3 regions of the Streptomyces sp. NPDC006923 genome follow, and region 1 is predicted to be linked to each of the others. Evidence: predicted binding sites of a transcription regulator. Region 1 holds the regulator's gene; each other region holds the start of a gene.
The links. Region 1 encodes HrcA, which represses chaperone genes, less so after heat shock. Its sites were predicted from a motif close to TTNGCACTCNGNNNNNCNGAGTGCNAA; they were not measured.
Positions count from the first base shown of each region.

Region 2: a site for HrcA is predicted at 2,608-2,634, ahead of groL (chaperonin GroEL). Genes of this name have one in related genera too.
Region 3: a site for HrcA is predicted at 3,304-3,330, ahead of groES (co-chaperone GroES). Genes of this name have one in related genera too.

Region 1 covers NZ_JBEYIF010000001.1:717,405-727,678, forward strand. The annotation lists gene ABZ707_RS03295 (PhoH family protein) at 1-437, opposite strand, end outside; gene ABZ707_RS03300 (PfkB family carbohydrate kinase) at 610-1,722, opposite strand; gene ABZ707_RS03305 (ribonuclease Z) at 1,921-2,826, opposite strand; gene ABZ707_RS03310 (histidine triad nucleotide-binding protein) at 2,832-3,191, opposite strand; gene ABZ707_RS03315 (16S rRNA (uracil(1498)-N(3))-methyltransferase) at 3,330-4,067, opposite strand; gene ABZ707_RS03320 (nitronate monooxygenase) at 4,064-5,137, opposite strand; gene dnaJ (molecular chaperone DnaJ) at 5,280-6,416, opposite strand; gene hrcA (heat-inducible transcriptional repressor HrcA) at 6,417-7,433, opposite strand; gene ABZ707_RS03335 (MBL fold metallo-hydrolase) at 7,591-8,319, shown strand; gene ABZ707_RS03340 (DUF3097 domain-containing protein) at 8,393-9,214, shown strand; gene hemW (radical SAM family heme chaperone HemW) at 9,290-10,274, opposite strand, start outside.
Region 2 covers NZ_JBEYIF010000004.1:409,225-419,498, reverse strand. The annotation lists SAM riboswitch class I at 96-223, shown strand; gene thrC (threonine synthase) at 239-1,534, shown strand; gene ABZ707_RS10260 (ubiquitin-like small modifier protein 1) at 1,568-1,843, shown strand; gene ABZ707_RS10255 (cold-shock protein) at 2,208-2,411, shown strand; gene groL (chaperonin GroEL) at 2,789-4,414, shown strand; gene ABZ707_RS10245 (hypothetical protein) at 4,945-5,871, opposite strand; gene ABZ707_RS10240 (NUDIX domain-containing protein) at 5,931-6,386, opposite strand; gene ABZ707_RS10235 (hypothetical protein) at 6,457-6,669, opposite strand; gene ABZ707_RS10230 (helix-turn-helix transcriptional regulator) at 6,758-7,561, opposite strand; gene ABZ707_RS10225 (DUF6879 family protein) at 7,603-8,118, opposite strand; gene ABZ707_RS10220 (hypothetical protein) at 8,099-8,365, opposite strand; gene ABZ707_RS10215 (SpoIIE family protein phosphatase) at 8,646-10,274, opposite strand, start outside.
Region 3 covers NZ_JBEYIF010000012.1:194,573-204,846, forward strand. The annotation lists gene ABZ707_RS24255 (hypothetical protein) at 1-55, shown strand, start outside; partial or broken gene ABZ707_RS24260 (hypothetical protein) at 126-486, shown strand; gene ABZ707_RS24265 (class I SAM-dependent methyltransferase) at 527-1,744, opposite strand; gene ABZ707_RS24270 (polysaccharide deacetylase family protein) at 1,870-2,823, shown strand; gene ABZ707_RS24275 (hypothetical protein) at 2,820-3,140, shown strand; gene groES (co-chaperone GroES) at 3,475-3,783, shown strand; gene groL (chaperonin GroEL) at 3,879-5,504, shown strand; gene ABZ707_RS24290 (hydroxyacid dehydrogenase) at 5,653-6,714, opposite strand; gene ABZ707_RS24295 (carbohydrate ABC transporter permease) at 6,753-7,685, opposite strand; gene ABZ707_RS24300 (sugar ABC transporter permease) at 7,682-8,659, opposite strand; gene ABZ707_RS24305 (sugar ABC transporter substrate-binding protein) at 8,656-9,990, opposite strand; gene ABZ707_RS24310 (substrate-binding domain-containing protein) at 10,148-10,274, opposite strand, start outside.

The DNA of each region.
Region 1 (10,274 bases):
GTGTGCTTGTCGATCGCGTCGACATAGCGCTTCTGGTTGAGGGTCTTGGGGCGGATCGTCCGGCCGCGGCTGGACAGGATGTTCTGGGTGAGTACCTCGGCGGGCGTCTCGGGACCGTCCGCTCCGCCGTTCTCGCTCGCCCTGAGCATGGCGATCGAACGTTCCACTGCGTCCTCCGTCATCGGCTGACCGGTGCGGAGCACCAGCATCATCTCGTCGAACAGGCGCTGGACGAGCGCGACGTCCGCCGCGCTGCCGCTCGCACTGATCTCATTTCCCCGGACATGGATGTCAGCGGCCGGGAACGCCTTCTCGATCACACGCAGCAGGGAATCCCCGGAGCCCAGGACTGTCACCATCGGGTGATTGGCGGGGACGGTGAACCGGGCACGTGCCTGCCCCTGTGCGGGGCTCTGGGCTGTAGGTGTCTGAGTCATGGGCCGGCGCTGTGGCCTGCGCATACCTCCCGTTGCAGGGTTCTCGCTGCTCGACAACCTCTGAGGTACCAGCGTACGACTCCCCCCTCGGCAGGCCCTAGGGCTTTTCCGGTGCCATTACCGGGAACTCCCCGTGACCGGGAGGCCCGGCGAGGCCGCCGGAGAGCGCCGGTCAGGCCGAGCGGCCGAAGCCGATCGTCGGCACCGCTCTGCGCAGCGGCCAGGGCCGGGTGGGCGCGGGCAGCAGTTTCTCCAGGAAGGCGTAGCGCCGCAGGGCCGCCGGGTCCTGCTCCGGGGATCCCTGGACGTACTGCCACCAGGCCGCGATCTCCGACCAGCCCGGCGCGGAGAGCGAGCCGCCGAACTCCTGGACGGAGAGCGCGGCGGTCAGCCCGGCGAAGGCCAGCCGGTCCGCGAGCGGCCAGCCGGCCAGCGTGCCCGTGACGAATCCGGCGACGAAGACATCGCCGGCGCCGGTCGGGTCCAGGGCCTCCACGGCGATGGCGGGGACCTCTGCGGTGGCGCCGTTGGCACCGTCCACGGCGTACGCGCCCTCCGCGCCCAGGGTGACGACGGCGACCGGCACCCGCTCCGCGAGGACCCGGGCGGCGGTGCGGGGGCAGTCGGTGCGGGTGTAGCGCATCGCCTCCTCGGCGTTGGGCAGGAACGCCTCGCAGTACTCCAGATCGGCCAGCCCCGCCAGGTCCCAGCGGCCGGTCTCGTCCCAGCCGACATCCGCGAAGATCCGTGCCCCGGTGCGGGCGGCGTCGGCGATCCACTCCTCGCGGCGGCCGGGTGTCAGCGCGGCGACGGCGGCCCGGGCGCGGGGCGGGCACTCGGGCACGGCCCCTTCGGGGGGCGGGGCCTCATGGCCGTGCGAGACCATGGTCCGCTCGCCCTCGTAGGCCATGGAGACGGTGACGGGCGAGTGCCAGCCGGGGACGGTGCGTGAGCGGGAGAGGTCGATGCCCTCGCCCTGCTCCAGCGCGTCCCAGCAGTACTCGCCGTAGTGGTCGTCGCCGAAGGCCGCGGCGAGCGAGGTGTGCAGGCCGAGGCGGGCCAGCGCGCTCGCCATATTGGCGATGCCGCCGGGGCTGGAGCCCATCCCCCGGGCCCAGGACTCCGTGCCGCGCACCGGCGCGGTGTCCAGGCCGGTGAAGATGATGTCGAGAAAGACCGTGCCCGTGAGATAGACATCACACTCCGGGTCGTCCGGGACGCGCAGCGCGCCGAGCGGATCGACATGGGCGGTGTGTTCCTGCGGGTCTCCGTTGGATGTGATCACGGCGGGCTCCCCGGTCGTGTGCGGATCCGGACAGTGTGCCCGATCCGCCGCGCCGGGGCCGGACGGAGGCGGTCTCCGGCCCTTCCGTGTCAGCGCACGCGGCGCCGGGTCCCAGGGCGGGTGAGAGAAGTGGCGTCCTCGACGCGGCGACGTGCCGTGGCCGTCGTCGCGGGCCCGCCAGGGACTACGGGACAGCCCTCAGGACCGCTTGGGCAGGGACACCCGCGTCAGATCGGCGGCGACGGTCAGCTCGCCCTCGAAGCCGGCCGCGCGGGCCTGCCGCTCGAACTCGCCCGGATCGCCGTACCGCTGCGAGAAATGGGTCAGCACGAGATGCCGTACGCCCGCCTCCCGCGCCACCCGCGCCGCCTGGCCCGCGGTGAGATGGCCGTGGTCGGTCGCCAGCCGGACGTCCTCGTCGAGGAAGGTCGACTCGATGACCAGCATGTCGCAGCCTTCGGCCAGCGCGTACACGCCGTCGCAGAGCCGGGTGTCCATGACGAACGCGAAGCGCTGGCCCCGGCGCCGCTCGCTGACGTCGTCCAGGGTGACGCCGTTGAGCGTTCCCTCCCGCTGGAGCCGCCCGACGTCCGGCCCCCCGATGCCGTGCGCGGCCAGCAGCGCCGGGATCATCCGGCGCCCGTCGGGCTCGGTGAGGCGGTAGCCGTACGCCTCGACGGGATGCGAGAGCAGGCGGGCGTCCAGGGTGTACGCGGGGGTCCTGGCGAGGATCCCGTCCCCCGTGACCGGTTCCTCGGCCAGCTCGACGGTCTCGCGGTAGGCGGTCGCGTACCGCAGCCGCTCGAAGAAGTGCTGTCCGCTCGCCGGGTAGTGGGCGGTGATCCGGTGCGGCACCTGGTCGAGGTTGACGCGCTGGATCACTCCGGCAAGACCGAGCGAGTGGTCGCCGTGGAAGTGCGTGACACAGACGCGGTTGATGTCGTGCGCGGCCACGCCCGCGCGCAGCATCTGCCGCTGGGTGCCCTCGCCCGGGTCGAAGAGGAAACCCTCGCCGTCCCACCGCAGCAGATAGCCGTTGTGGTTGCGGTGGCGGGTGGGCACCTGGCTGGCCGTACCGAGCACCACCAGTTCGCGTACGGACAACGCCGTTATCCAGGGGGCCAGTTGAGGCCACGGCCGCCCAGCACATGGGCGTGCGCGTGAAAGACCGTCTGGCCGGCGCCGGCGCCCGTGTTGAACACGATCCGGTAGCCGCTGCCGTCGGTCTTGTCCTGGGCGGCGACCGCGGCCGCCTCCGCCAGCACATCGGCGGCGATCGACGGTTCGGCGGCGGCGAGCGTCCCGGCGTCCGGATAGTGCACCCGAGGGATCACCAGGACATGGGTCGGCGCCTGGGGGTTGATGTCCCGGAAGGCGACGGTGGTCGCCGACTCCCGGACGACGGTGGCCGGCACGTCCCCCGCGACGATCTTGCAGAACAGGCAGTCGGCCTGTGGTTCTCCCGCCATGGTCCGGGCCTCCTCGAATCCGGCGGGCGTGCCGCCGGTCGCTGCTGACGATGCTGACTGACTGATCCGCTGACCGGCCGGAAGACGACCCCGCCGGTCAGTACGGAGCATGCTATCGGCCGTGGCGCGGCCCGGCGATCAGGACCAGCGGCCCGTGCGGCCGAGCAGCAGAGCGGTGGCCGCCGTGCCCGCGGTGGAGGTCCGCAGGACGCTGCGGCCCAGCCGGTACGGCTTCGCTCCGGCCTCCGCGAAAGCCGCCAACTCCTCCGGGGACACGCCGCCTTCCGGCCCGACGACCAGCACGATCCGGCCCTCGGCGGGCAGCGGCGCGGTGGCCAGCGGTTCGCTGCCCTCCTCGTGCAGTACGGCCGCGAAGTCGGCGTCCGCGAGCAGCGCGGCCACCTGCCGGGTCGACAGCGCGTCCAGAACCTCGGGGAAGCGGAGCCTGCGTGACTGCTTGCCCGCCTCCCGGGCCGTGGCCCGCCATTTGGCGAGGGACTTGGCGCCGCGTTCGCCCTTCCACTGAGTGACACAGCGCGCGGCCTGCCAGGGCGCGATCGCGTCGGCGCCGGTCTCGGTCATCGTCTCGACGGCCAACTCGCCCCGGTCACCCTTGGGAAGAGCCTGGACGACGGTGATCCGCGGCGCGGGCTCCGCCTCTGTCCGTACGTCGGTGACGGCGACGTCCAGCCGGTCCTTGCCCTCGACCGCGGCGACGGTCCCGTACGCGCCGGTGCCCGCGCCGTCCGTCAGCACGATCTCCTCGCCGACGCGCAGCCGCCGTACGGAGACGGCGTGCCGCCCCTCCGGACCGTCCAGGGTGACCGTGCCCGGCCGGAGCGTGCCGTCCCCGACGACGAAGACGGGAGCGGTCACGAGTCGCTGCCCTGGATCAGCGACGACCGGGTGGCTTCGAGTTCGGCGGCGAGCAGCTTGACGAGCTGTCCGGCCGGCAGTTCGCGGGCCATGCGGTGGCCCTGCCCCGCCCACAGCGCCATGCCCTGGGCGTCGCCGACCTTCGCCGCGGCCTTGCGCAGCCCGGAGGTGAGGTGATGGACCTCGGGATAGGCGGAGGGGGCGTACGGGCCGTGTTCGCGCATGAAGCGGTTGACGAGGCCGCGCGCGGGGCGCCCGGAGAAGGCCCGGGTCAGCTCGGTCCTGACGAACAGCGGGTTGGTCATGGCCTGTTTGTGGACGACGTTCGCCCCGGACTCCGGGCAGACCAGGAACGCCGTCCCGAGCTGCGCCGCGTCCGCGCCCGCCGCGAGGACGGCGGCGATCTGGCCGCCGCGCATCAGACCGCCGGCCGCGATGACCGGGAGCTGTACGGTCTCCCGCACCTGGGAGACCAGCGAGAGCAGTCCTATGCCCGCGCCGTCGGTGGCCGGATCGTCGCGGTGGGTCCCCTGATGGCCGCCGGCCTCGATGCCCTGGACGGAGACGGCGTCGGCGCCCGACCACTGCGCGGTCTGGGCCTCTTCGGGGGTCGTCACCGTGACCACGGTGAAGGTCCCGGCCCGCGCGAAGGCGTCGAGGATTTCGCGGGTCGGGCAGCCGAAGGTGAACGAGACGACGGGAACGGGGTCTTCGAGGAGGATCGCCAACTTGGCCTCGTAACCGTCGTCCGAGCCGGTCTGGGGGTCGCCGAGCGGGGTCTCGTACCAGGTCGCCTCGCCGGCGAGCTGATTGCGGTAGACCTCCACGGCTGCCTGGTCCGCGTACTGGGTCTGCGGCATGAAGAGATTGACGCCGAAGGGCTGGCCGGTCAGCCCGCGGAGCTGTTTGACCTCTTCGTACATGCCGTCCGCGGTTTTGTATCCGGCGGCGAGGAAGCCGAGACCACCGGCCTCGGAGACGGCCGCGGCGAGCTGTGGGCAGGAGGCGCCGCCCGCCATGGGGGCCTGCACGATCGGATACCGGCAGAGATCGGTCAGTGCGGAGGACATGAAGGCATCGTGCCATGCCCCTCGCGGCGGCCACGAATCGGCTCGGGGCCCGGGAACGGCGCGGGAACAGGCCGGCGGCCGGCAGGCGCAGAAGGCCCGGGGTCAGCCCCCGGGCCTTCTGCGCACCTGTGTCTGCCTGTGTCTAGCGTCCGTTGAAGGCGTCCTTCAACCGCGAGAACAGCCCCTGCTGCCCCGGCTGGAACTGGCCGGTGGGGCGTTCCTCTCCGCGCAGCTTCGCCAGCTCCCGCAGCAGGCGCTCCTGCTCCGGGTCCAGCTTCGACGGGGTCGTCACCTCGACATGCACGATCAGGTCGCCGCGGCCGCCGCCGCGGAGATGGGTGATGCCCCTGCCGTGCAGCGGGATCGACTGGCCGGACTGCGTGCCCGGCCGGACGTCGATCTCCTCGACGCCGTCCAGCGTCTCCAGCGGACACTTCGTGCCCAGCGAGGCCGCCGTCATGGGGATGGTGACCGTGCAGTGCAGATCATCGCCGCGCCGCTGGAACACCGCGTGCGGCAGCTCGTGGATCTCGACGTACAGATCACCGGCGGGACCACCGCCGGGGCCGACCTCGCCTTCGCCGGCGAGCTGGATGCGGGTGCCGTTGTCGACACCGGCCGGGATCTTGACCGTGAGCGTACGGCGGGACCGGATACGCCCGTCGCCCGCGCACTCGGGGCACGGCGTCGGCACCACGGTGCCGAAGCCCTGGCACTGCGGGCACGGCCTGGAGGTCATGACCTGGCCCAGGAAGGACCGGGTGACCTGCGACACCTCACCGCGGCCGCGGCACATGTCACAGGTCTGCGCCGAGGTGCCGGGGGCCGCGCCCTCGCCCGAACACGTCGTACACACGACGGCCGTGTCGACCTGGATGTCCTTGGTCGTGCCGAAGGCCGACTCGTTGAGGTCGATCTCCAGCCGGATCATGGCGTCCTGCCCGCGCCGCGTCCGCGACCGGGGGCCGCGCTGCGACGCCGTACCGAAGAACGCGTCCATGATGTCCGAGAAGTTGCCGAAGCCGCCGGCTCCGAAACCGCCCGCGCCACCGCCGCCGCTCGCCGAGAGCGGGTCCCCGCCGAGGTCGTAGACCTGCTTCTTCTGCGGGTCCGACAACACCTCGTAAGCGGCGTTGATCTCCTTGAAGCGCTCCTGCGTCTTGGGATCGGGATTGACATCCGGGTGCAGCTCGCGGGCGAGCCGCCGGAATGCCTTCTTGATCTCGTCCTGAGATGCGTCGCGGCGCACGCCGAGTACGGCGTAGTAGTCCGTGGCCACTTACGACTCCGCCAGGATCTGTCCGACGTAACGTGCCACTGCGCGTACCGCTCCCATCGTTCCGGGGTAGTCCATGCGGGTCGGTCCGACCACGCCGAGTTTGGCGACTGCCTCGTCGCCCGAACCGTAGCCGACCGCGACGACGGACGTGGAGTTGAGGCCCTCATGGGCGTTCTCGTGCCCGATACGTACGGTCATGCCCGGGTGCTCCGCCTCACCCAGCAGCTTCAGAAGCACCACATGCTCCTCCAGCGCCTCCAGCACCGGCCGGATGGACAGCGGAAAATCGTGTCCGAAGCGCGTGAGGTTGGCGGTGCCGCCGATCACCAGCCGCTCCTCGGTCTCCTCGACCAGGGTTTCGAGCAGTGTCGCGAGGACCGTGGACACCGTCCCCCGGTCCTCCTGCTCGAACGACTCGGGAAGATCCTGCACGAGCTGGGGGACGTCGGCGAAGCGCCGCCCCACGATCCGGCTGTTGAGCCGGGCCCTGAGATCCGCGAGCGAGGTCTCGCCGAAGGGCGCGGGGCAGTCGATCATGCGCTGCTCGACCCGCCCGGTGTCGGTGATCAGCACAAGCATCAGCCGGGCCGGAGCGAGGGACAGCAGCTCCACATGGCGCACCGTCGAACGGGTCAGCGACGGGTACTGGACGACGGCGACCTGCCGGGTGAGCTGCGCCAGCAGCCGCACCGTACGGCCCACGACGTCGTCCAGGTCGACGGCCTTGTCGAGGAAGTTCTGGATGGCACGGCGCTCGGGCGAGGACATGGGCTTGACGCCCGCCAGCCGGTCCACGAAGAGCCGGTAGCCCTTGTCGGTCGGGATGCGCCCGGCGCTGGTGTGCGGCTGGGCGATGAAGCCCTCGTCCTCCAGCACCGCCATGTCGTTGCGGACGGTGGCCGGCGACACACCGAGCTTGTGCCGCTCGGTCAGTGCCTTGGAGCCGACGGGCTCCTCCGTGCCGACATAGTCCTGGACGATGGCGCGCAGGACTTCGAGTCTGCGTTCGCTGAGCATCGCGCACACCTCCAGCTCGTCCGTCGGATCGGGTTTGGCACTCGGTCCACGGGAGTGCCAGTTCCCCCGCCTCAGTGTACGGCCGTTGGGTACACCCCTAGCAAGGGCGGCCACGCCATCTCGCGCTCACGCCGCCCGCTGCCGTTAGCGTCCTCGTATGAACGTGCCTTGGGAAGAGCGCGGCTGGGAAGGGCTGGCGGCGGGGGTCGGCAGACGCCGGCTGCCCGGCTGGGACGCGACAGCCGGCCTGGTGGCCGGTGACCACGCGGTCCTTTTGTACGACACGGGCTCCTCCGTGCGCGAGGGCGGTGAACTCCGCGACCAGGCGGGCGCGCTGCTCGGCGGCAGGCGAGTGACGCATATCGCACTGAGCCATCCGCACTTCGACCATGTCCTGGGCACCGCGGCGTTCGCCGGGGCGGAGGTGTACGGCGCCGTCGGCGCGGCGGAGCTGCTGGCGCGGCAGGGCCCGGGGCTGTACGAGGACGCCGTGCGTGAGGGGGTGACGGCGCCGGAGGCCGCGGAGGCGGTGGAGCTGCTGGTACTGCCGCGGCACGCGGTGTCCGGCGAGGTGGCGCTGGACCTGGGCGGGCGCCGGGTGCTGCTGGCCAACGTCGGCCCCGGGCACACCGCTCATGACCTCGCCCTGCTCGTGCCCGGCTCCCCGGACGTGGTCTTCTGCGGCGATCTGGTGGAGGAGTCGGGCGAACCGCAGGCCGGTCCCGACGCGATCACCGCCCGCTGGCCGGCGGCCCTGGACCGGCTGCTGGCGCTGGGCGGTGCGGACGCCGTCTATGTGCCGGGCCACGGGGCCCTGGTGGACGCGGCGTTCGTACGCGCGCAGCGCGACGCCCTCGCCACGCGTTTCGGCGTGCCTCCGGGGTGAGGTGCCGTCCCGTGATTCCCCGGCGGGCGCGACGGGGCCGCCGCTGGGCGCCCGTGCGCCTATCGTCTGTCGAATGCGCAGCTACAACCCCGATCTGACGCCCCCGTGGAAACGCTCCACGCCCGCGCCCGAGGTCCCCGCAGAGCCCGATCTGGTGGTCGAGGAGGTGTCGACGGGCTTCTGCGGCGCGGTGATCCGCTGTGAGAAGACCGCCGAGGGGCCGACGGTCACCCTGGAGGACCGCTTCGGCAAACACCGGGTCTTCCCGCTGGTGGCGCGCGGATTTCTGCTGGAGGGGCGGGTGGTGACCCTGGTACGCCCGGCGACGGCCGGCCCGGCGCGGCCGGCCAGGACGGCTTCCGGCTCGGTCGCCGTGCCCGGCGCCCGCGCGCGCGTGGCCAGGGCGGGACGTATCTATGTCGAGGGCCGGCACGACGCGGAGCTGGTCGAGAGGGTGTGGGGTGACGATCTGCGCGTCGAGGGGGTGGTCGTGGAGTATCTGGAGGGCGTGGACGACCTCCGGTCCGTCGTCGCGGAGTTCGCCCCGGCGCCCGGGGCCCGCCTCGGCGTCCTGGTCGACCACATGGTGCCCGGGTCCAAGGAGTCCCGGATCGCCGCTCAGGTGACGGGCCCGGACGTGCTGGTGGTGGGCCACCCGTACATCGACGTCTGGGAGGCCGTGAAGCCGTCCGCCGTGGGGATCCCCGCCTGGCCCTCCGTACCGCGCGGCGAGGACTGGAAGACGGGCGTCTGCCGCGCCCTGGGCTGGCCGGAGAACACCGGCGCGGCCTGGCAGCACATCCTGTCCCGCGTCCGCTCGTACCGGGATCTGGAGCCCGCGCTGCTGGGGTCGGTGGAACGGCTGATCGACTTTGTCACGGAGCCCGTGGCGTAGCGGCGGTCCGGCGCGCCGCACCGCGACCGCGCCGGAAGCGCCCAGTCCGCCGCCGAGCCCGGACGCCGGAAGCCCTCAGTCCACCAGGTCGCGGACCACCGCGTCCGCCAGCAGCCGCCCGCGCAGCGTCAGCACCGCGCGTCCCGCCGCGAACGGCCCCGGCTCCAGCAGCCCGTCCGTCACCGCCCGGCCCGCCGCCGCCAGCCCCGCCGGGGCCAGCAGCGACAGTTCGCAGCCGTCCGACAGCCGCAGCTCCAGCAGGACGCGTTCCACCCGGCGGTCCTCCGCGGTGAGGATCTCCCGGCCCGCGCCCGGTGAGCGGCCCTGGGCCAGCGCCGCCGCGTACGCGCCGGGGTGTTTGACGTTCCACCAGCGCACGCCGCCGACATGGCTGTGGGCTCCGGGGCCCGCGCCCCACCAGTCCGCGCCGCGCCAGTACAGCTCGTTGTGCAGACAGCGGGCCGCCTCCGAGGTGGCCCAGTTGGACACCTCGTACCAGGAGAAACCCGCCTCCGCGAGCACGGAGTCCGCGATCAGATAACGGTCCGCGTGCTCGTCGTCGTCCGTCATCGGCACCTCGCCGCGCCGGATGCGCCGGGCGAGCTGGGTGCCCTCCTCCACGATCAGCGCGTACGCCGAGACATGGTCGGGCCCCGCCCCGATCGCGGCGGTGAGGGACTCCCGCCAGTCGTTGTCGCTCTCGCCCGGCGTGCCGTAGATCAGATCGAGGTTCACATGGTCGAATCCCGCCGCGCGGGCCTCGGCGACACACGCCTCGGGCCGGCCGGGTGTGTGCGTGCGGTCCAGCACCTTCAGCACATGCTGCTTCGCGCTCTGCATCCCGAAGGAGATCCGGTTGAAGCCGCCCTCCCGCAGTGCCTCCAGATACGCCGGATCCACCGATTCCGGATTGGCCTCCGTGGTGATCTCCGCGTCCTCCGCGAGGCCGAACTCCGCACGGATCGTGCCCAGCATCCGGACCAGGTCCCCGGCGGCCAGCAGCGTCGGCGTACCACCGCCGACGAACACCGTGCGGACCGGCCTCGGGTCGTCGCCCAGC
Region 2 (10,274 bases), on a different contig from region 1:
TCCTTCGGTTACAGTCTTGAACAACACGAATGGCCGTCGCATGTCGGGGGTCGTTCCGTGGAAAAACGCACCGGACCCCGGGTCCGGCGCCATAGCGCTCATCCAGAGGGGCAGAGGGAACGGCCCGTAGAAGCCCCGGCAACCCTCCCGCCGACCGCGAGGTCACGGTGGGGAAGGTGCCAATTCCGTCTCGCGGCGAAACGCGTCGTGAGGAAGATGAGGAAAGGGCCTCGCCTCCATGTCTGCGCAGACCGTCCACCCCACCGACGTCCGCCCCGGATCCGTCGATCTCGGCCCCGCCGCCGCACTCTCGTGCCGCGAATGCGGAGAGCGTTTCGACCTCGGCCCCATCTTCGCCTGTGCGAGCTGTTTCGGGCCGCTCGAAGTGGCGTACGACCTGCCGAGCGGCACCCCGGAAGAGCTGAAGAAGCGCATCGCGGAGGGCCCGGACAACATCTGGCGCTACGCCCCGCTGCTGCCCGTCCCGGCCGACGTGGCCGACAAGCCGAACATCAACCCCGGCTTCACCAAGCTGGTCAAGGCCGACAATCTCGCCCGTGAACTGGGCGTCACCGGCGGCCTGTACGTCAAGGACGACTCCGGCAATCCGACGCACTCCTTCAAGGACCGGGTCGTCGCCATCGCCGTCGAGGCCGCCCGCGCCTTCGGCTTCACCACCCTCTCCTGCTCCTCCACCGGCAATCTCGCGGGCGCGGTCGGCGCCGCCGCCGCGCGGGCCGGATTCCGCTCCTGCGTGTTCATCCCGCACGACCTGGAGCAGGGCAAGGTCGTCATGGCCGCCGTCTACGGCGGAGAACTGGTCGGCATCGAGGGAAACTACGACGATGTCAACCGCTTCTGTTCCGAGCTGATCGGCGACCCGCTGGGCGAGGGCTGGGGCTTCGTCAACGTCAACCTCCGCCCGTACTACGGCGAGGGCTCCAAGACGCTCGCGTACGAGATCTGCGAGCAGCTCGGCTGGCGCCTGCCCGACCAGATCGTCGTCCCGATCGCCTCCGGATCCCAGCTCACGAAGATCGACAAGGGTCTTCAGGAGCTGATCAAGCTGGGCCTGGTCGAGGACCGCCCGTACAAGATCTTCGGCGCCCAGGCCGAGGGCTGCTCCCCGGTGTCCACCGCCTTCAAGGCGGGCCATGACGTCGTACGGCCGCAGAAGCCGAACACCATCGCCAAGTCCCTGGCGATCGGGAATCCGGCCGACGGCCCGTATGTCCTGGACATCGCCCGGCGCACCGGGGGCGCCGTCGAGGACGTCGACGACGAGCAGATCGTCGACGCGATCAAGCTGCTGGCGCGCACCGAGGGGATCTTCGCGGAGACGGCCGGCGGCGTGACCGTGGGCGTGACCAGGAAGCTGATCGAGGCCGGTGTCCTCGACCCGGCCCTGACCACCGTGGTCCTCAACACCGGTGACGGTCTGAAGACCCTCGACGCCGTGGCGCCGACGACCGGCCCGACAGCGACGATCCGCCCGAGCCTCGACGCGTTCCGCGACGCCGGCCTGGCCCGCTGAGCACCGCCCACCACTGAAGGAAGGCACCCCACCATGAGCGTCAAGGTCCGCATCCCCACCATTCTCCGCACGTACACCGGTGGTCAGGCCGAGGTCCTGGCGGAGGGCGCGACCCTCTCCGAGGTCATCCAGTCCCTGGAGAGCAGCCACCCCGGCATCGCCGCCCGCGTCCTGGACGACCAGGGCAAGCTGCGCCGCTTTGTGAACGTGTACGTGAACGACGACGACGTCCGTTTCGAGCAGGGCCTGGAGACCGCCACCCCCGAGGGCGCGGGCATCTCGATCATCCCCGCCGTCGCCGGAGGCTGAGTCCGCCGGATCGTGCCCGCAGTGCCTCAGTGGCCCTCTCCGCGAGAAGCGGAGGGGGCCATTCTGAATGGTTGAGCGCGATACAGTGTGGGAAGGCCCCCCGTCCGCCCGTGCCCGGCACATATGAGAACGCGACAACATGGGGCCGAAGTCCTGGTGACATTTGCGCTATACGTGCGCTTTGCCCGGCCCGACTTGCCCTGGAACGCAGCGAATTCATCGCTATGCCTGTTCGGCCATGCCCAGAATTCTCGTCCGATTGACCTGTTGCAGAGGGCAGTTGGGCAGATACATTCAGCCGCGGTCGACGCGTTCCGACGCGAAGTGTGGCCCCCGGTAAGGGCCAGTAATAGGGGAGTTAGGCATGGCTCAGGGCACCGTCAAGTGGTTCAACGCGGAGAAGGGGTACGGCTTCATCGCGGTCGACGGTGGTGCGGATGTTTTCGTCCACTACAGCGCGATCCAGATGGACGGGTACCGCACCCTTGAAGAAGGTCAGCGAGTGGAGTTCGAGATCTCGCAGGGCCAGAAGGGTCCGCAGGCGGACATGGTCAAGCTCGCCGTCTGATTCCGGCGCGATCGGCCACCGACGCACTCACGCCGAAGGGTCCGTGTCCCAGAGATGGGATGCGGGCCCCTCGTGCGTTCCCGGGCGTTCGTCCCGTGTTCCGCGTCCCGTGTCCCGTGTCCCGCGTTGTCCGTCCGAGGGCTCGTGTCGGCAGCACAAGCTTGCACTCGCAGGGGTCGAGTGCTAATCATTGGCATTAGCACTCTGCAAGTGAGAGTGACAGCTTGAGGACCGGGTCGGTGAGGCCCGAAGAGCCTGCGGGGCAAGGAACCGCACGGCTCTCAGGTCGTCCGTCGCGGGCGCCGGTACGGTCCGTTCCACCCGCCCCCTGGGCCTGGCGGCCTGGGGAGACCCCCTGTCCGGGAGGACCACTTCACATGGCCAAGATCATCGCGTTCGACGAGGAGGCACGGCGCGGTCTCGAGCGCGGGATGAACCAGCTCGCCGACGCCGTCAAGGTCACCCTTGGCCCCAAGGGTCGCAACGTCGTCCTCGAGAAGAAGTGGGGCGCCCCCACGATCACCAACGATGGTGTGTCCATCGCCAAGGAGATCGAGCTCGAGGACCCGTACGAGAAGATCGGCGCCGAGCTGGTCAAGGAAGTCGCCAAGAAGACGGACGACGTCGCCGGTGACGGTACGACCACCGCGACCGTCCTCGCCCAGGCGCTCGTCCGCGAGGGCCTGCGCAACGTGGCCGCCGGCGCCAACCCGATGGCCCTCAAGCGTGGCATCGAGAAGGCCGTGGAGGCCGTCTCCGGCGCCCTGCTGGAGCAGGCCAAGGACGTGGAGACCAAGGAGCAGATCGCTTCGACCGCCTCCATCTCCGCCGCCGACACCCAGATCGGCGAGCTGATCGCCGAGGCCATGGACAAGGTCGGCAAGGAAGGCGTCATCACCGTCGAGGAGTCCCAGACCTTCGGCCTGGAGCTTGAGCTCACCGAGGGTATGCGCTTCGACAAGGGCTACATCTCGGCGTACTTCGCCACCGACATGGAGCGCATGGAGTCGTCCCTGGACGACCCGTACATCCTGATCGTCAACTCCAAGATCAGCAACGTGAAGGACCTCCTTCCGCTGCTGGAGAAGGTCATGCAGTCGGGCAAGCCCCTGCTGATCATCGCGGAGGACGTCGAGGGCGAGGCCCTGTCGACCCTGGTCGTCAACAAGATCCGTGGCACCTTCAAGTCCGTCGCCGTCAAGGCCCCGGGCTTCGGCGACCGCCGCAAGGCCATGCTCAACGACATCGCCATCCTCACCGGCGGCACGGTCATCTCCGAGGAGGTCGGCCTCAAGCTGGAGAACGCCGGCCTGGACCTGCTGGGCCGCGCCCGCAAGGTCGTCATCACCAAGGACGAGACCACCATCGTCGACGGTGCCGGCGAGAGCGAGCAGGTCGCCGGGCGGGTCAACCAGATCCGCGCCGAGATCGAGAACAGCGACTCGGACTACGACCGCGAGAAGCTCCAGGAGCGCCTCGCGAAGCTGGCCGGCGGCGTGGCCGTCATCAAGGCCGGCGCCGCGACCGAGGTCGAGCTCAAGGAGCGCAAGCACCGCATCGAGGACGCGGTGCGCAACGCCAAGGCCGCCGTCGAGGAGGGCATCGTCGCCGGTGGTGGCGTGGCCCTGCTGCAGGCTTCCTCGGTCTTCGAGAAGCTGGAGCTCGAAGGTGACGAGGCCACCGGTGCCGCGATCGTCAAGCTCGCGCTGGAGGCCCCGCTCAAGCAGATCGCCGTCAACGGTGGTCTTGAGGGCGGCGTCGTCGTCGAGAAGGTCCGGAACCTGACGGTCGGTCACGGCCTGAACGCCGCGACCGGCGAGTACGTCGACATGATCGCCGAGGGCATCATCGACCCCGCGAAGGTGACCCGTTCCGCTCTGCAGAACGCGGCCTCCATCGCGGCGCTCTTCCTCACCACCGAGGCCGTCATCGCCGACAAGCCCGAGAAGGCCGGCGCGGCCGCTCCGGGCGGCGGCATGCCGGGCGGTGACATGGACTTCTGATCTGCCTCCGGCCGATCAACCGTCCTGACCGAGGGCGGCACCCCCGCGAAGGGGTGCCGCCCTCGGGCGTTTCTCGCTGGACGGACGCGGCGGCGGGACGCGGAGTGACCGTCCGGGCCGGGGTGACGCTCGCGGACCTCAACGCGTCTCACTGCCAGTTCTGCGCCCACCCGCACGTCCGTCCCGCACGTCCGCGCCAATGACAGGGCCCCGCGCGGAGTCGCCGATCGGGACGTTTGGCTGTCTGCGGGGTCGCTACGAGGCGCGTAGCTCGTCCTCTGGGGTCGGGGCCCGCACCGAGCGCCACGGCGTGACTCGGGCACGCGTACAGGGTCACCTCGGGGCCTCGCGCGCTCGATGTACCGGAGTCCCGCCGTGCGGTGCGGCACCTGCGGGAACCCGGGTACGTCTACACCGTGTGCAGCGAGGCACCTACGTGCGCGACCGATGCGAGGACGAGCGTCAGGGCACACAGCAGACCCGCCCGTGCGCCACGGGGCAGCGCACGGATGGGGCCGTCGGGAGACCGCTCACGCGGTCAAGCCAGGGTCGAAGTACCCCGGCGTGCGGAACAGACCAGTGAAGGTCCCCGGGCCGTGCCGCTCGTCCAGCCATGCCCCCAGCACCGTCGCGTCACCGCTGATGATGGCTCCGAGGAGCCGTGTGTGGCACTCGTCTTCTTCACCGGGTGCGAACTCCTCAAGGAAGCGGGCATAGCGACGATTGACGCCGTTCTCGTAGCCAGTGAGGGCCGCCGCGTATCGCGTCTGCTCGTCGCTTCCCGACAGCCCCGCCGCGCGGTCGGCGTCCCCCTCCCTCAGCGTTCCCGTCATGTCCCGAAACGCGAGGGAACCGAGAACGTCTGAGGGCTCCGTCACGCCGAAGCGCTCCACCGTCTGCCGGGTGATGGAACGCGCCTCTTTGTCGCACGCACCTTCCATGACGATTCCGATATTGCGAGTGTGGTGACTTCCGTGCTGGTCGGCAGCCGAATAGGACTGTCCGGTCGACCGGCGGTAGTTAATTCCATATTGAGTTCGGACGGGCACGCCTGCCACTTCCACATACCGCCGACGCGACCCGTAGTGAAGGCAGTCATGGGCGTACGCGCGAAGCAGGTCGAGAAGGGCCAGTGCGGGGCGCTCAGGATTCCGGCGTTCCATGGGTCCGTACATGGTGATGACGGCCACCATCTGAAAGTGCCGGTATCCCTGGTCCGGGTGGTGAAACCCGCCGAAGGCACCGGCACGCGAGGAGTCACAGCCGACCAGCACGCGATCAAGCGGCAGCATCGTGGCCAGCCCGTACCCGGCGTACCGGCGCTTGGCGTTTTCGACACCAGCATGAAACGGGGTGGTGTCGATTCCGTCTGCCGCCCACCGGCTGAGTATTTCTGAGAGGGGCCGAAAGACGTGGGCGGGATGTTTGCCCGTCAGTGGGGACGCGTCGGCGCGCATGGCTGCCAGTGCGGCGATTGCCCCAGCGCCGGTTACGGACTCGTTGGGCGCGAGTTCCGTTAAGTCGACGAGCCCGCCTTGATGAGCTGAACGTGACTCTCTTGCATCCCATCCGGGAGCGCGTCCGGGCTGAACCATTTCGCCTCCAGAATCTCGAAGCTGTCGAGCTTGAGAGTTCCACCCGTGTGAAGCGCCTCGTAGGCGATTTCCACTCGTAGTTTGTAGCCGCTGGTCACCTGGACCAGTCTTCCCGGAAGGACTTCAAGGCCAGTTTCTTCCCGAACCTCCCGAACGATCGTCTTCGGGAATTCCTCGCTCTTGACGGCGTAGCCGGTAGGAAGGCCCCATGGGCGGTCGGCGGGCCACATTCGGTGCTTGAGCAAGAGGACTTGACCTTGTTCGTTTCGCACCACGCCCGTCACGCCAACCATGAATTTGGCGTGCGCAAACCACAGGACGCGCCACTGCAGAGGGCCGCGGATTAGTTTCCACACCCGGGCGACGATCCTTTTCATGCGTACCCCTTCGGTAGGGCAGGCGCCGGGGGCGCCCGCGGCTGATTCAACCGGAGCGGTGGGGAGCGGGTCACGCGCCAGCCGGCCGGTTCGGAGTGGCAGACAGCCAGTTGCGGCCAGTACGGGCAGCGCGGTGCTTGCTCGCGTCGCCGTTCACCTGCGCCCGGTCGTGCTTCCTGGCGATGTTGTGGCAGTGCGCACAGCCCGGTACCGGCTTTGGTTCGGCGTCCAGCCTCAGCGGCAAGGCCGTCGGCGCACTCGGGTAGGTGTGCCGCTCGCTCATGCAGGCCCCTTCGCGTCGTCTGGAGCACAACAACGCTAGGACGGTGAGGACCTCAACTCGCAGCCGATTGCAGGTGATTGCAGACGAGTCAGACGAGCGAGTCACGTGCCTTGCAGATCAAGGCACGTGCCCGCGCACCGTAGACGGCCATGTCGGCGAGCTTGGTGTAGGTATCCGAGTACGCCTTGACCTCAGTGGGCTGAGTAAGCGTCAAATAACCCGACACCAACTCCACATTGACTTGCGCGTTGTCATAGATCCAAAAGTTCTCAACTGGAAGTTGAGGGCGTCGCTGAGCGACAGGAACGACACCGAGACTGACATGGGGCAAGGCGCTTGCAGTGAGTAGCTGCTCCAGCTGTTCTTCCTGAGCTTCCGCAGTGCTGAGCGTGTTTCTGAGAACGGGTTCTTCGATCAGGAAAGCAAATACTCGCTGCCCCTCGCGCAGCACTCGCTGCCGCTCCATACGGGCCGCCACTGCGTCGGCCACGTCATCCACCGGCACCCGCTGCTGCTGAATCGTCCGAAGTACGTCCTCGGTGTATTGGTAGGTCTGAAGCAGTCCGGGAAGTGCCCACACGCTATATGAGCGGAAACGCCGCGTGCGCTGGTATAGCGGTAGCCTCTCCTCCTGGGACCGTTTGAGTCCCGCGCGCTCCAGCCGACGCCACGTCAGCCATGTGCCTTCTGCGGCCCGAAGCGAGGCGATCAAGTCGCCTGTCTGATCCTCGGCGTCACATGCACGGCACCACGACCGAATATCGTCCTCACTCGGTTGTGTCTTCGCTGTCGAGATCCGGGAAACCTTTGAGGGGTGCCAGCCGCACAGGGCTGCGAGATCCTTGCCGTCCAGTCCGGCATCCTTGATCAACTCGCGAAGACGGTTGGCCAAGGCGTGCCGGGCCTCTTGGGCGCTGGATGATGCTGATTGCACTAGACCGGCTTGTACTCCTCGTGAGGCGTGGCCCGCTCCCAGACGGCATCGAATGCGTCAGTGCACCACGCGGCCAAGGTTGCGTCGTTGACGTACTCGCGTTCCGTCAGAACGCCGTCCCCGCTGAAGTGATGGAAAAGCACCAACTCGCCGTCGAATACCCAGAAATCAACAGCGGGCACCGCGAGGTCTTTTGCTTGGCGTCGGGGAAGCCAACGAACATCCTCACCGGCGGCGATATTGGTCACCGCATAGTCGTGTTCCCACCGGACGTACTCAGTCAGAGGCTCGGACACCACGCGGACACGACGAACCGAGACCCCACGCGAAACGGCAGCCTGTACCGCGTCGTGCCAGCCTTCCCACCAGTCCGCACGGTTGTCCGGCGTGAATGTGCGGCGCCCCTCGCACCATTCGAGGAAATCGGGGTCAGTGCTCGCGTACTGATCACGAACCTCCAGGTGGATCGCGGTTCGCCGTGCACGGGACAACGGCTCACGTGCCGGAGGCTTCATCGGCGATGCCTCCGTCCGGACGAGGAATGTACTGGATCATGACCTTGGGCAGCCGAATGATCGCTTCGTGGTCCGGGACGTCCGTGCCGTGGCCGGGGATCGAACCGACCTCCTGGCACGCCTTCACCTCCTCCTCGGTGGCCCGGTAGGACTGGATCAGCAGGTCTCCACTGTCCTCGTCCAGCCAGATGGTGGGCGAATCGTCCTTGCCGGTGTCCGGGATGATCCCCAGGAAACGCAGGCGCATGACCTCTCCCCCTGTCGGTCCGATTGCGGCAGATTGCTTGAGCGTCGTCCACTCGGCTCACACGGTCAAGGGGTCGTGAGGGACGTTGGCGCGACGCAACAAACCCCGGCGCCCGCCGCCCTGGTGCGAGTGATAGCGCCGGTGCTCGTGGTGCCACGGTGTCGATTGCCAGTGCTCCTCGAACTCCGCGAGGGTGGCACGTAACGAAAGACCCAGAGCCCGTGCCGACGTGCCACCGGAGGAGGCGCGTCGTGTCGTCAGGGACTGATGTCTTCGCCGGTCACCGGGAGGAGGGAGGGAGCGCCGCGCCGGTGGGCAGGGTGAGTTCGGCCCAGACGATCTTTCCGCCGGGCGCGATGCGGGTGCCCCACCGGCGGGACAGCTCCGCGATGAGGAAGAGGCCACGGCCGTTCTCGTCGGTCGAGCGGGCGTGGCGCAGCCGCGGGGAGTTGCTGTCGCCGTCCGCGACCTCGCACGTCAGTGACTTGTGCCGGATCAGCCGGAGCCGGATGGCGCCCGAGCTGTAACGGATGGCGTTGGTGACCAGTTCGCTGACGATCAGTTCCACGGTCGTGCTGAGCTCCTCCAGCCCCCACACCGCGAGCTGACGGACGGCCAGGGACCTGGCCTTGCCGACGACGGCCGGGTCCGTGGACAGCTCCCAGGAGACGTACTGGTCCGTGCTGAGCGAGCGGGTACGGGCCAGCAGCAGCGCGACGTCGTCCTCGGCCGGTGCCTGCGCCACCACGGAGTCGACCACGTCCGAGCAGATCTGCTCCAGCGTGCCCCGGGCCCCGGCGAGCGCGGCCCGCAGCCGGTTCAGCCCGACGTCGATGTCGGCCTCGCGGGTCTCGACGAGGCCGTCGGTGTAGAGGGCGATCATGCTGCCCTCCGGGAGTTCCATCTCGACGGACTGGAAGGAGAGCATGCCGACGCCGAGGCCGATCGGCGCGCCGGAGGGCACCGTGGGGAAGGTGACATTGCCGTCCGGGTCGACGATCGCGGGCGGCGGGTGTCCGGCGCGGGCCATGGTGCAGCGGCGGGTGACCGGGTCGTAGACGGCGTACACGCAGGTGCCGCCCATGACCGGGGTGGCGTAGCCCCTGGCGCCGGCGTCCTCGTCCGTCAGCCGGGCGACCAGGTCGTCGAGGCGGGCGAGGACCTCCTCGGGCGGCAGGTCCATGTCCGCGAGGGTGTGCACGGCGGTACGCAGCCGCCCCATGGTGGCCGCCGCGTTGATGCCGTGCCCGACGACATCGCCGACGACCAGGGCGACCCGGGCGCCGGACAGCGGGATCACGTCGAACCAGTCGCCGCCGACTCCGTCGTGCACGTCCGCGGGAAGATACCGCCAGGCCACGTCGACGGCGCTGCCGCCCGACGGGTTGCGCGGCAGCAGATAGCGCTGGAGCGCCAGGGCCGTCGTCCGCTCACGTGTGTAGCGGCGCGCGTTGTCCAGGCTCAGCGCGGCCCGTACGACGATTTCCTCGGCGAGGAGCCGGTCGTCCCGCGAGAAGGCCGCTGGCGTGTCCGTACGGATGAACACCGCGATGCCCAGGATCACGCCGCGCGCCTTGAGCGGAAGGATCATCAGCGAGTGCATGCCGTTCTCGTGGATGGTCCTGGCCCGGCCGGGGTCCTGGTCGAGCCAGGTGCCGGGGGAGGAGTCCAGAACGGGCTCGAAGTGTGCTTCTCCCGTGTTCAGGACGGCGGTGAAGGGAGATGACGGCGGTACGAACACCGGGTCCCCGCGGCGCCACATGGACTCGGGGATCCCGGCATGGACCGAGGTCACCCCGGCCCGGCGGAACACCGGGACGCCGCTGTCCGTGGCCTCCACGCGCATCAGCGGCTCCTCGCCGAGCGGGACCGCCTCGGCCAGGTCGACCGTGGCATAGTCCGCGAGCAG
Region 3 (10,274 bases), on a different contig from region 1:
GGAGCGGCTGCTCACGCCCGTCCCGGTGCGCGGGGGCGGGGGAGCGCACCGCTGAGGCGGACTTCCTCACGTCCGTCATATCCTGAAGGGGGTATACATGCGCCATTCAGGCTAAGGGGCGGCGGATGGACTGGCTCTGGTGGATCTTCATCTTCTTCCTGGTGGGCGGTTTCGGCTGGATAGCCGACACGGGCCGGACGGCGCTGCAGACCCGGCACGAGCGGAAGGTCGAACGCTTCAAGCTGGTGGAAAAGGAGCGGCGCGCCCTGGAGGAGGCCCACAAGCCGCCGGAGCCCGTCTGCGGCTGCACGCACCATCTGGCGAAGCACGACCGGCGGCAAGTGCCACGAGGACGTGGAGGTGCCGACGGAGTGGGACGAGGACAGAAAGCCCCTGCGGTACGAGCTACGGCAGTGCAACTGCCAGCAGTACGTCGGCCCGCAGCCGCTGTCGCAGATCTACGCGGATGAGCTGACCGACCTGTAGGCAGGGCACCGGGCCCGCCGGGTCGGGGTGAGCGCGGTGGTCATGCCCGCGCCGGATGCCCGATCAGCATGGTGGGAGCGCCCGCCACCCGGGTGAGGAAGACCGTCGCGGTGCCCGCGCCCCTGAGCTTCACGCGGCGCCGCAGTTCCTCCGGTTCGACCGCCGAGCCGCGCTTCTTGACCGTCAGGATCCCCACCTCGCGCTCCCGGAGCAGGGCCTTCAGCTTCTTGAGGTTGAAGGGCAGTTCGTCGGTGATCTCATAGCCGGTGGCGTACGGCGTGGGGCGCGCTTCGTCGGCCGTGATGTACGCGATGGTCTCGTCGATCAGCCCGCCGTCCAGCTCGTCGGCCACCTCCGCGACCAGATGCGCGCGGATGACGGCGCCGTCCGGTTCGTACAGGTAACGGCCGGTCTTGCGGACGGGCGGGTCGGGCAGGCCGCGCCCGGCGAGGGCGGCTCCGGAGGGCAGGAGAGTGGCCCGGCGGCCACCGGGGACGACGGCGTCAGGGCGCTCTGAGCCGTACCAGAGCACGGCTTCCTTGACATCGCCGCCGTCCGAGATCCACTCGGCCTCGAAGTCGTCCGGGATCAGTTCGTGCGGAATGCCGGGCGCGATCTTGACGGCGCCGACGCCCACCCTTCGTACCGCGTCGACAGCCCAGGACAGCGGCGGTGAGTACGCCTCCGGGTCGAAGATCCTGCCCCGGCCGCCGCGCCGCGCCGGATCGATGAAGAGGGCGCGGGTCCCGGTCAGGTCGTACTCCAGGACATCGGCGCGGATCACCGTCGGCGCCGGGCCGCCAGGCGCCAGGGTCCGCACATTGGTCCGGGCGATCTCGCAGGTCAGCGGGTCCAGATCGACGGCGGTCACGGCGAAGCCGGCGCGGGTCAGCTCGATCGCGTCGCCGCCGACGCCGCAGCAGAGGTCGGTGACGGCCGCCGAGGGGGCGAGGTCGCGGAACCGGGCGGCCCGGTGCGCGGCGACGCCGGAGCGCGTGGCCTGTTCGACGCCGTTGGGCGTGAAGTACATGCGGTGGGCGTCCTCCGCGCCGAACTTCGCCACCGCGCGCTGGCGCAGCCGCGCCTGCGTCAGGGCCGCCGAGACCAGCTCGGCCGGGTGCTCACGGCGCAGCCGGGTGGCGAGGGCGAGTTCCCGCGCGGGGTCGTGGTCACGCAGCTCGGAGAGGAGGGCCTGGCCCTCGGCGGAGAGCAGGTCGGCGAGGGGGGAGGAGGGAACGCGGTCGGTCACCCGGCCCATTGTGGGCCAGCCGGGCGATGGTGCGTGCCGGGCGGTGAGTGTCGGCCGGGCGGGGGCGCCGCGCGCTGACAGGATGCGACGCCATGCAGCTAGTACGACAAAACGAAAAAATGGTGAGAAGAGTGATGGCGAAGAGACGCAGGCGGAGCCGTGCGCTTCTGGCGGCGCTTCTGGTCGCCGCTGTCGGCTCGGCATGCGGTGTGGAGTCCGGTGGACCGGCCACGTCGTCGCCCTCCAAGGGTGCGGCGGGGCACCAGAGCCCTTCGGCGGTCGAGGGCAGGCCGGGTCAGCAGGCGGCCGGGAAGCACCCGCCCGGCTCGGCCGGCGCCCGCGCCGAGTACGCCGAGAATGTGCGCCGTATCCAGGCGGCGCGCGCCGTCGCGGCCAAGAAGTGGGGGCTCGCGGCGACCCCGCTGCCGGCGCCGCCCCCGCCCGCGGTCAAGCCGCGCATCACCACCCGCCAGGGCTTCGAGGTCGAGGGCGGCGACGAGCTGCCGCCGATCTTCACCACCGTTCCGGTCAAGGACAAGGTCGTCTTCCTGACCATGGACGACGGGGCGGAGAAGGACCCGGAACTGCTGCGGATGATGAGTGAGCTGAAGATCCCGTACAGCGCCTTCCTGAGCGACTACGTCACCAAGGACAACTACGGCTACTTCAAGCAGATGCAGGACCGCGGAGTGTCCCTGCACAACCACACCATCAACCACCGTTACATGCCCGGCCTGTCGTACGAGGAGCAGAAGCGGGAGATCTGCGAACAGCAGGACAACATCGAGCAGCGGTTCGGCAAGCGGCCTCCGCTTTTCCGCCCGCCGTACGGCAACTACAACGTGGACACGCTGAGAGCCGCCAAGGAGTGCGGGGTGAAGGCCGCGCCGCTGTGGGCGTCCGAGGCGTTCCCCGACCACATGGAGTGGCGCGAGTGGGACGAGGACCTGCACCCCGGCGACATCGTCCTCACGCACTTCCGCGGGCCAGGGGACTGGAACGGCACCATGCCCGACATGATCCGCCAGGTGATGAAGACGATCACCGGCCGGGGCTACGCGGTGGCCAAGCTGGAGGACTACGTATGAGACCGGCGCACCGGCTACTGGCCGGCCTGCTGGCAGCCGGTGCGCTCCTCGCCGGCTGCGGCGCCCTGCTGACGGGGTGCGCGCCGTCCGTGGACCCGATCGAACGGCTGGGGCGCAAGGCGGCGCAGAAGGTGAGCCCGGACGCGTCGGTCCGGGTGCAGGGCCACCCGGGTCCGGCGGGAGTGAAGCCGCACCTGGTCAGGGCGCGGCTGCCGCACGGGGAGCAGCCGCGGGAGGTCTGCGGCCGGCAGGAACGGCTGCTGCGGGGCATCTGGGAACAGGACGCCGGGACGGGTGGCCCGGAAGACTCCCCGTAAGCGGCCCCGGGCCCGGACACGGCGCGCGCCCGGGGCGGGGCGCGCGCTCTCGGACGTCTCGCCAGTGCGTACGTTCATACAACGCATCTTCATACGGTCGTACGAAACCAGGGCCCCGACGGCGTCGTTTCCCTGGGGAGACTGATCCGCCACGCCGCGCCCATTGGCACTCCGCTTGACCGAGTGCTAATCGCGGTCATAGTCTCAGGTCTGGCACTCCCCACTGGAGAGTGCCAAAGCGCGACTGGCAGGTCCGGCACCCGCGACGACGGGCCCACCTGGTCGCCACTCAGACAGTTAACCCCGTGAGATCTCCGAAGGGGGAGGTCGGATCGTGACGACCGCCAGCACCAAGGTTGCCATCAAGCCGCTCGAGGACCGCATTGTGGTCCAGCCGCTCGACGCCGAGCAGACCACGGCCTCTGGCCTGGTTATCCCGGACACCGCCAAGGAGAAGCCCCAGGAGGGCGTCGTCCTGGCTGTGGGCCCGGGCCGTTTCGAGAACGGCGAGCGGCTCCCGCTCGACGTTTCCGTCGGCGATGTCGTTCTGTACAGCAAGTACGGCGGCACCGAGGTGAAGTACAGCGGCGAGGAGTACCTCGTCCTCTCGGCTCGCGACGTGCTCGCGATCATCGAGAAGTAATTCACCCAAGATCGCTTTTGAGATGCGCCCCTGGCCCCCCTGCGAACGCCGGGCGGACAGGGGCGCATCTCATTTGAGAGGACACAGAAGCTCCCATGGCGAAGATCCTGAAGTTCGACGAGGACGCCCGTCGCGCCCTTGAGCGCGGCGTCAACAAGCTTGCCGACACGGTGAAGGTGACGATCGGCCCCAAGGGCCGCAACGTCGTCATCGACAAGAAGTTCGGCGCCCCCACCATCACCAACGACGGTGTCACGATCGCCCGTGAGGTCGAGATCGAGGACCCGTACGAGAACCTGGGCGCGCAGCTCGTGAAGGAGGTGGCGACCAAGACCAACGACATCGCGGGTGACGGCACCACCACCGCTACCGTGCTGGCCCAGGCGCTGGTCCGCGAGGGCCTGCGCAATGTCGCCGCCGGCGCCTCCCCGGCCGCCCTGAAGAAGGGCATCGACGCGGCGGTCAAGGCCGTGTCCGAGGAACTCCTCGCGACCGCCCGCCCGATCGACGACAAGTCCGACATCGCCGCCGTGGCCGCGCTCTCCGCGCAGGACCAGCAGGTCGGCGAGCTGATCGCCGAGGCGATGGACAAGGTCGGCAAGGACGGCGTCATCACCGTCGAGGAGTCCAACACCTTCGGTCTGGAGCTGGACTTCACCGAGGGCATGGCCTTCGACAAGGGCTACCTGTCCCCGTACATGGTGACCGACCAGGAGCGTATGGAGGCCGTCCTCGACGACCCGTACATCCTGATCCACCAGGGCAAGATCGCCTCCATCCAGGACCTGCTCCCGCTGCTGGAGAAGGTCATCCAGGCGGGTGGCTCCAAGCCGCTGCTGATCATCGCCGAGGACGTCGAGGGCGAGGCGCTCTCCACCCTCGTCGTCAACAAGATCCGCGGCACCTTCAACGCGGTCGCGGTGAAGGCCCCCGGCTTCGGTGACCGCCGCAAGGCCATGCTCGGCGACATCGCCACCCTCACCGGTGCGACCGTCATCGCCGAGGAGGTCGGCCTCAAGCTCGACCAGGCCGGCCTGGACGTGCTGGGCTCCGCCCGCCGCGTCACCATCACCAAGGACGACACGACCATCGTGGACGGCGGCGGCAACGCCGGCGACGTGGCCGGCCGTATCAACCAGATCAAGGCCGAGATCGAGTCCACGGACTCCGACTGGGACCGCGAGAAGCTCCAGGAGCGCCTCGCGAAGCTGGCCGGCGGCGTGTGCGTGATCAAGGTCGGCGCCGCCACCGAGGTGGAGCTGAAGGAGAAGAAGCACCGTCTGGAGGACGCCATCTCCGCGACCCGCGCCGCGGTCGAGGAGGGCATCGTCTCCGGTGGTGGCTCCGCCCTGGTGCACGCCGCCAAGGTGCTTGAGGGCAACCTCGGCAAGGAGGGCGACGAGGCCACCGGTGTCGCGGTCGTCCGCCGCGCCGTCGTCGAGCCGCTCCGCTGGATCGCCGAGAACGCCGGTCTTGAGGGCTACGTCATCACCTCCAAGGTGTCGGAGCTGGACAAGGGCCACGGCTTCAACGCCGCGACCGGCGAGTACGTCGACCTGGTGAAGGCCGGCGTCATCGACCCGGTCAAGGTCACGCGCTCCGCGCTGGAGAACGCCGCGTCCATCGCCTCCCTGCTGCTCACGACCGAGACCCTGGTCGTCGAGAAGCCGGCCGAGGAGGAGGCCGACGCCGGTCACGGCGGCCACGGCCACAGCCACTGACGCGTACGGCTGAACGCACCGAGGCCCGGTGCCCCTTCACGGGGGCACCGGGCCTCGGTGCGTTCGCGGTGCTTTCGTGTGTCGGTGCTGTCGGGCTGTGTCGGGCTGTCGGGCGTCTGTGTGTCTGTGCGCTCGGGAGCGCGGCGCGCTACGCGGAGTGGTCCAGGGCCGCCGGGTGCACGGGGTCGGCGAAGGGCAGTCCGCGCGTGTAGCGCTCCACCTCGTCGAGCGCCTGATCGGCCATACGGTGGATCTCGCCGCCCAGGGAGCCCGCGACATGCGGCGTCAGCAGGACATTCGGCAGGTCGTACAACGGGGAGTCGGCGGGCGGCAGCTCGGGCTCCGTGACATCCAGCACGGCGCGCAGCCGGCCCGAGACCAGCTCGGGCAGGAGCGCGCTCTCGTCGATGAGCGAGCCGCGCGAGGTGTTGATCAGGGTCGAGCCGTCCGGCATCGCGGAGAGCTGCGCGGCGCCGATCATATGGCGGGTGGCCGGGATCTCCGGCGCGTGGACGGAGACGACATGCGCGCGGGCGCAGAGCTCGCCGAGCGGTACGGACTCCACGCCGAGCGCCGCCGCGCCGGCCGCGTCCACATACGGGTCGTACAGCAGGACGTCGAGATCGAAGGGGCGCAGCAGCTCGATGACGCGGCGGCCGATACGGGAGGCTCCGACGACGCCGACCGTACGGCGGTAGTTGCCCGCGCGGTCCAGCTCCTCCCGCCAGTCGTGGTGGGTCCGGAGATTCCGGTAGCGCTGGGCGGAGCCCAGGATGTTCTTTCCCGCGAAGAGGATCGCGGCGAGGGTGTACTCGGCGACCGGGCGGGCGTTGGCGGCGGCGGCCGAGGTGACCGCGATGCCGCGTTCCCAGCAGGCGTCCGTGATGTGGTGCTTGACGGTGCCTGCGGCATGGACGACGGCCCGCAGCCGGGGCGCCGCGTCGAGGACACCGGCGGTGAGCGGCGGCGCTCCCCAGCAGGTGAGGAGCAGTTCGGCCTCGGCGAGGGCGGCGGCGACCGCGGGCGGCGGGTCGGAGAGCTGGTGCGCGATCAGTGTGGGGTCGGTACGGACGAGGCCGGTGAGCCGGGCCCGGTGGTCCTCGGTGAGCAGCCGTTCGGCGATGCCGGGGCCCATGGCGAGCAGGGTGGAAGGCGGGCCGCTCGGCGTCCGGGTGCCGGGGGAGGGCCCGTTGTCAGTGGTGTGGTGCATGGTGGAACTCAAGCTCCTCGTGGGTCACTGGGCGCTGGTCACTTGACGCTGCCGGCGGTGAGTCCGGCCTTCCAGTGTCGTTGCAGGGAGACGAAAGCGATGATCAGAGGGGTGACGGCGAGAAGGGAGCCGGTGACGACCATCGGATAGAAGGTGGGATCGCTGTTCGCGTTGCTGTGCCAGTTGTAGAGACCGAGGCTCAGCGGGTAGAGCTTCCGGTCGGAGAGCATCACCAGGGGGAGGAAGAAGTTGTTCCAGATCGCGGTGAACTGGAAGAGGAAGACGGTCACAAAGCCCGGCATGATCATGCGCAGGCCGATCGACCAGAAGGCGCGCAGCTCGCCCGCGCCGTCGATGCGGGCCGCCTCCAGTGCCTCGTCCGGGACATAGCCGGCGCTGAAGATCCGGGACAGATACACGCCGAACGGGTTGACCAGCGCGGGGATCAGCACCGACCAGTAGGTGTTGATGGTGCCTGTCCTGACCGCCAGCAGATAGAGCGGGAGCGACAGTGCCGTGGAGGGCAGCAGGACGCCCAGCAGGACGACGGCGAACAGCTTCTCCTTGCCGGGGAACCGGTATTTGTCGAAGGCGTAGCCCGCCGCGACGCTCACCAGGGAGCAGCCGAGGGCGCCGACGCCCGCGTAGAGCAGGGAGTTGCCGTACCACCGGAAGTAGATGCCGTCCTGGTAGGACGACAGGGTGGAGAGGTTCTGGCCGAGGCTGAAGCCCTCGAAGGAGAACACATCGCCGCCGAGCAGATTGCCGGCGTCCTTGGTGGCGGCGGTGACAAGCCAGACCAGAGGGAAGAGCGTGTACACGGCGGCGAGGAGCAGCGCCCCGTTGACGGCGGACCTGGACAGCCAGCGGCCGGTGCCGGGACGGGCCGCCCGGACGGGGGCGCGGCCGGTGGTGCCGGGGCGCGGGGACTGGAGCCGGGTGGCCGGGTCGGCCACGAGGGGGGACGTCATGCCCGTGCCTCCTTCCGGTTGGAGAAGCGGGTGACGCCGAAGGAGAGCGCGGCGGCGACGAGGGCGATGAGGACGGACGCGGCGGCCGCGAGACCGTAGTCGTTGCGTTCGAAGGCGGCGCTGTAGGCGTACATATTGGGCGTCCAGGTGCTGGTGACCGCGGATCCCGAGCCGCGGCTGAGGATCAGCGGCTCGGTGAAGAGCTGGAGCGAACCGATGACGGTGAAGAGCAGTACGAGCCCCAACGAGGCGCGGATCAGGGGGAATTTGATGCTGAGAGCGAGCCGCCACTGGCCGGCGCCGTCGACGGTCGCGGCTTCCAGCAGTGAGCGGTCGATGGCCTGGAGGGAGGCGTAGAAGATCACCACGTTGTAGCCGAGCCATTCCCACAGCGCGATGTTCACCACCGAGGGCAGGGTGCCTTCGGAGGAGAAGAAGTCGAAGCCGAGGCCGCCGGCCTCCATGGCCTGGACGACGGGGCTGAGCTGCGGTGTGTAGAGATAGATCCAGATCAGCGCGGCGATCAGCCCCGGGATGGCGTGCGGCAGGAAGAGCGCGAGCTGGAAGAAGCGGCGGGCGCGGGCCAGGGCCGTGTCCAGCAGCAGGGAGAGGATCAGCGCGCCGCCGACCATCAGGGGGATGTAGAAGGCGCAGTAGCCGAGAAGGACCCAGAAGCCGTCGCGGAATGCCTGGTCCCCCAGCGCGTCCGCGTAGTTGCCGAGGCCGTGGAAGACGGTCCTGGGCCCGTCGAATCCCAGCCCGGACTGCTTCTCGGTGAACAGGCTCAGCCAGAGGGCGTAGCCGACGGGGATCACCATCGCCACACCGAACAGGACGAAGAACGGGGCGAGGAGCACACCGGCGGCCAGACCGGTACGGGTCTTGGCGCTGACGCCGGAGGCGCGGCCACGACGTGTCGGGCGGCTGCCGGTGCCGCGGACGCCGGTCGTCTGGGTGCCGGTCTCGGTGGTCATGAGGGGTCCTCGACCTTCAGGCCGCGCTTCCGCAGATCGGTGACGGTCGCGTCGTGCGCCGTGGTGAGAGCGTGGCGGAGAGTGGAGGCGCCGCCGACGACGGCGCCGAGTTCGTCGCCCAGCGCGGCGTTGGTGGCGCCGGTGCTCGGGCCCCAGACCCAGCCGGGGCTGATCGACGCTCCGGCTTTCGCGTACAGGCCGTAGAGGTCCTGGCCGCCGTAGAAGCTGGTGTCAAAAGCCTTGCGGGCGACCGGCACCATGGCGGGCGAGGCGGGCAGGGCGCTCGACGTGCTCGCGCCGATCCGTGCCGTGATGCCCGCCTCGCTGGTGGACATCCACAGGGCGAACTCGACGGCGGCGGCGGTCTTCTCGCTGGTCCTGCTCACGGCGAAGGTGGAACCGCCGATCATGCCGCTGGCCGGTTCGTCCGCGTTCCAGCTCGGCACCGGCACGGCGGCCCATTTGCCCCTCTCCTCCGGCACGATGCCCGCGAGCACGCCCGCGCTCCAGGACGCGCCGAGATAGCCGACGGTGGTGCCCTGCTTCAGGGAGCTGGTCCACTCCGGGCTGAACGACGAGGCGGTGCTGACCAGTTCGTCGTCGATCAGGTCCTGCCAGTACGCCGCGGTCTTCAGGGACGCGGGATCCGTGGTGTCGATGCCCCAGGCGTCCTTCCCGGTCCTGAACCAGCGGGCGCCGGCCTGCCAGACCATCGCCTGGAAGAACGTCGGATCGTCGGGGAAGAAGGTGGCGATCCTGGTTGTCGGCGATGCCCGCTTGACCCGCTGGGCCGCCGTACGGAACTCGGCCCAGGTGCGCGGCGGCGTGATGTGGTGCCGCTGGAAGAAGTCCTTGCGGTAGTAGAAGACCTGCGGTGAGGCGTCGAAGGGGATGGCCCAGTTGCGCCCGCCCAGAGTGGTCAGCTGGATGGCGCCCGGCAGGAACTTCTTCTCGATGTCGTCGGTCACATAGCTGCTGAGGTCCTGGAGCGAGCCCTGGCTGACGAACTGCGAGAGCTGTGGGTACTCGATGGAGAGCACATCGGGAGCGATGCCCGCCTTCACCGCGTTGGCGATCTTGGGATATCCGCCGAGGCCCCCGGAGGGGATCTCCTCGAACTTCACCTTGATCGTGTCGTGGGAGGCGTTGAACGCGTCCACGACCTCCTTCGACCCCTTGGTCCAGGCCCAGAAGGTGAGGGTCACCGGAGCGTCGGCGGATCCGGCGGGGGCGTCGGCACCGCCGCCGCACGCCGTGAGGGCGGCGAGCGCGGCGAGCGCCGTGGCGGCGCCGGCCAGGGCGTGGAAGGGACGGGACCAACTTCGGCTCACGGCGCGGCTCCTGTGCGTGCGGGGGACAGGCGGTGGCCGTGATACTTCGATCCGCCGTGAGCGGAGTCAAGACCGAAAGATTGATTGATCGAAAAATGATCGAATCCAACGGTGGGATCGCATCGGAATCACCTCCGGCGATCGCGGAGGAATCGCCTCAGGCGTGCGGGACGGACGCACCGGCCGCGCCGCAGGAGGCCCGCACACGCAGCCGGGGCAGCAGCTCCACATGCCGGCGCGGCGCGTCCTCCGCCGCTCCCGCGGGCGCGGTCAGCCGCTGGACC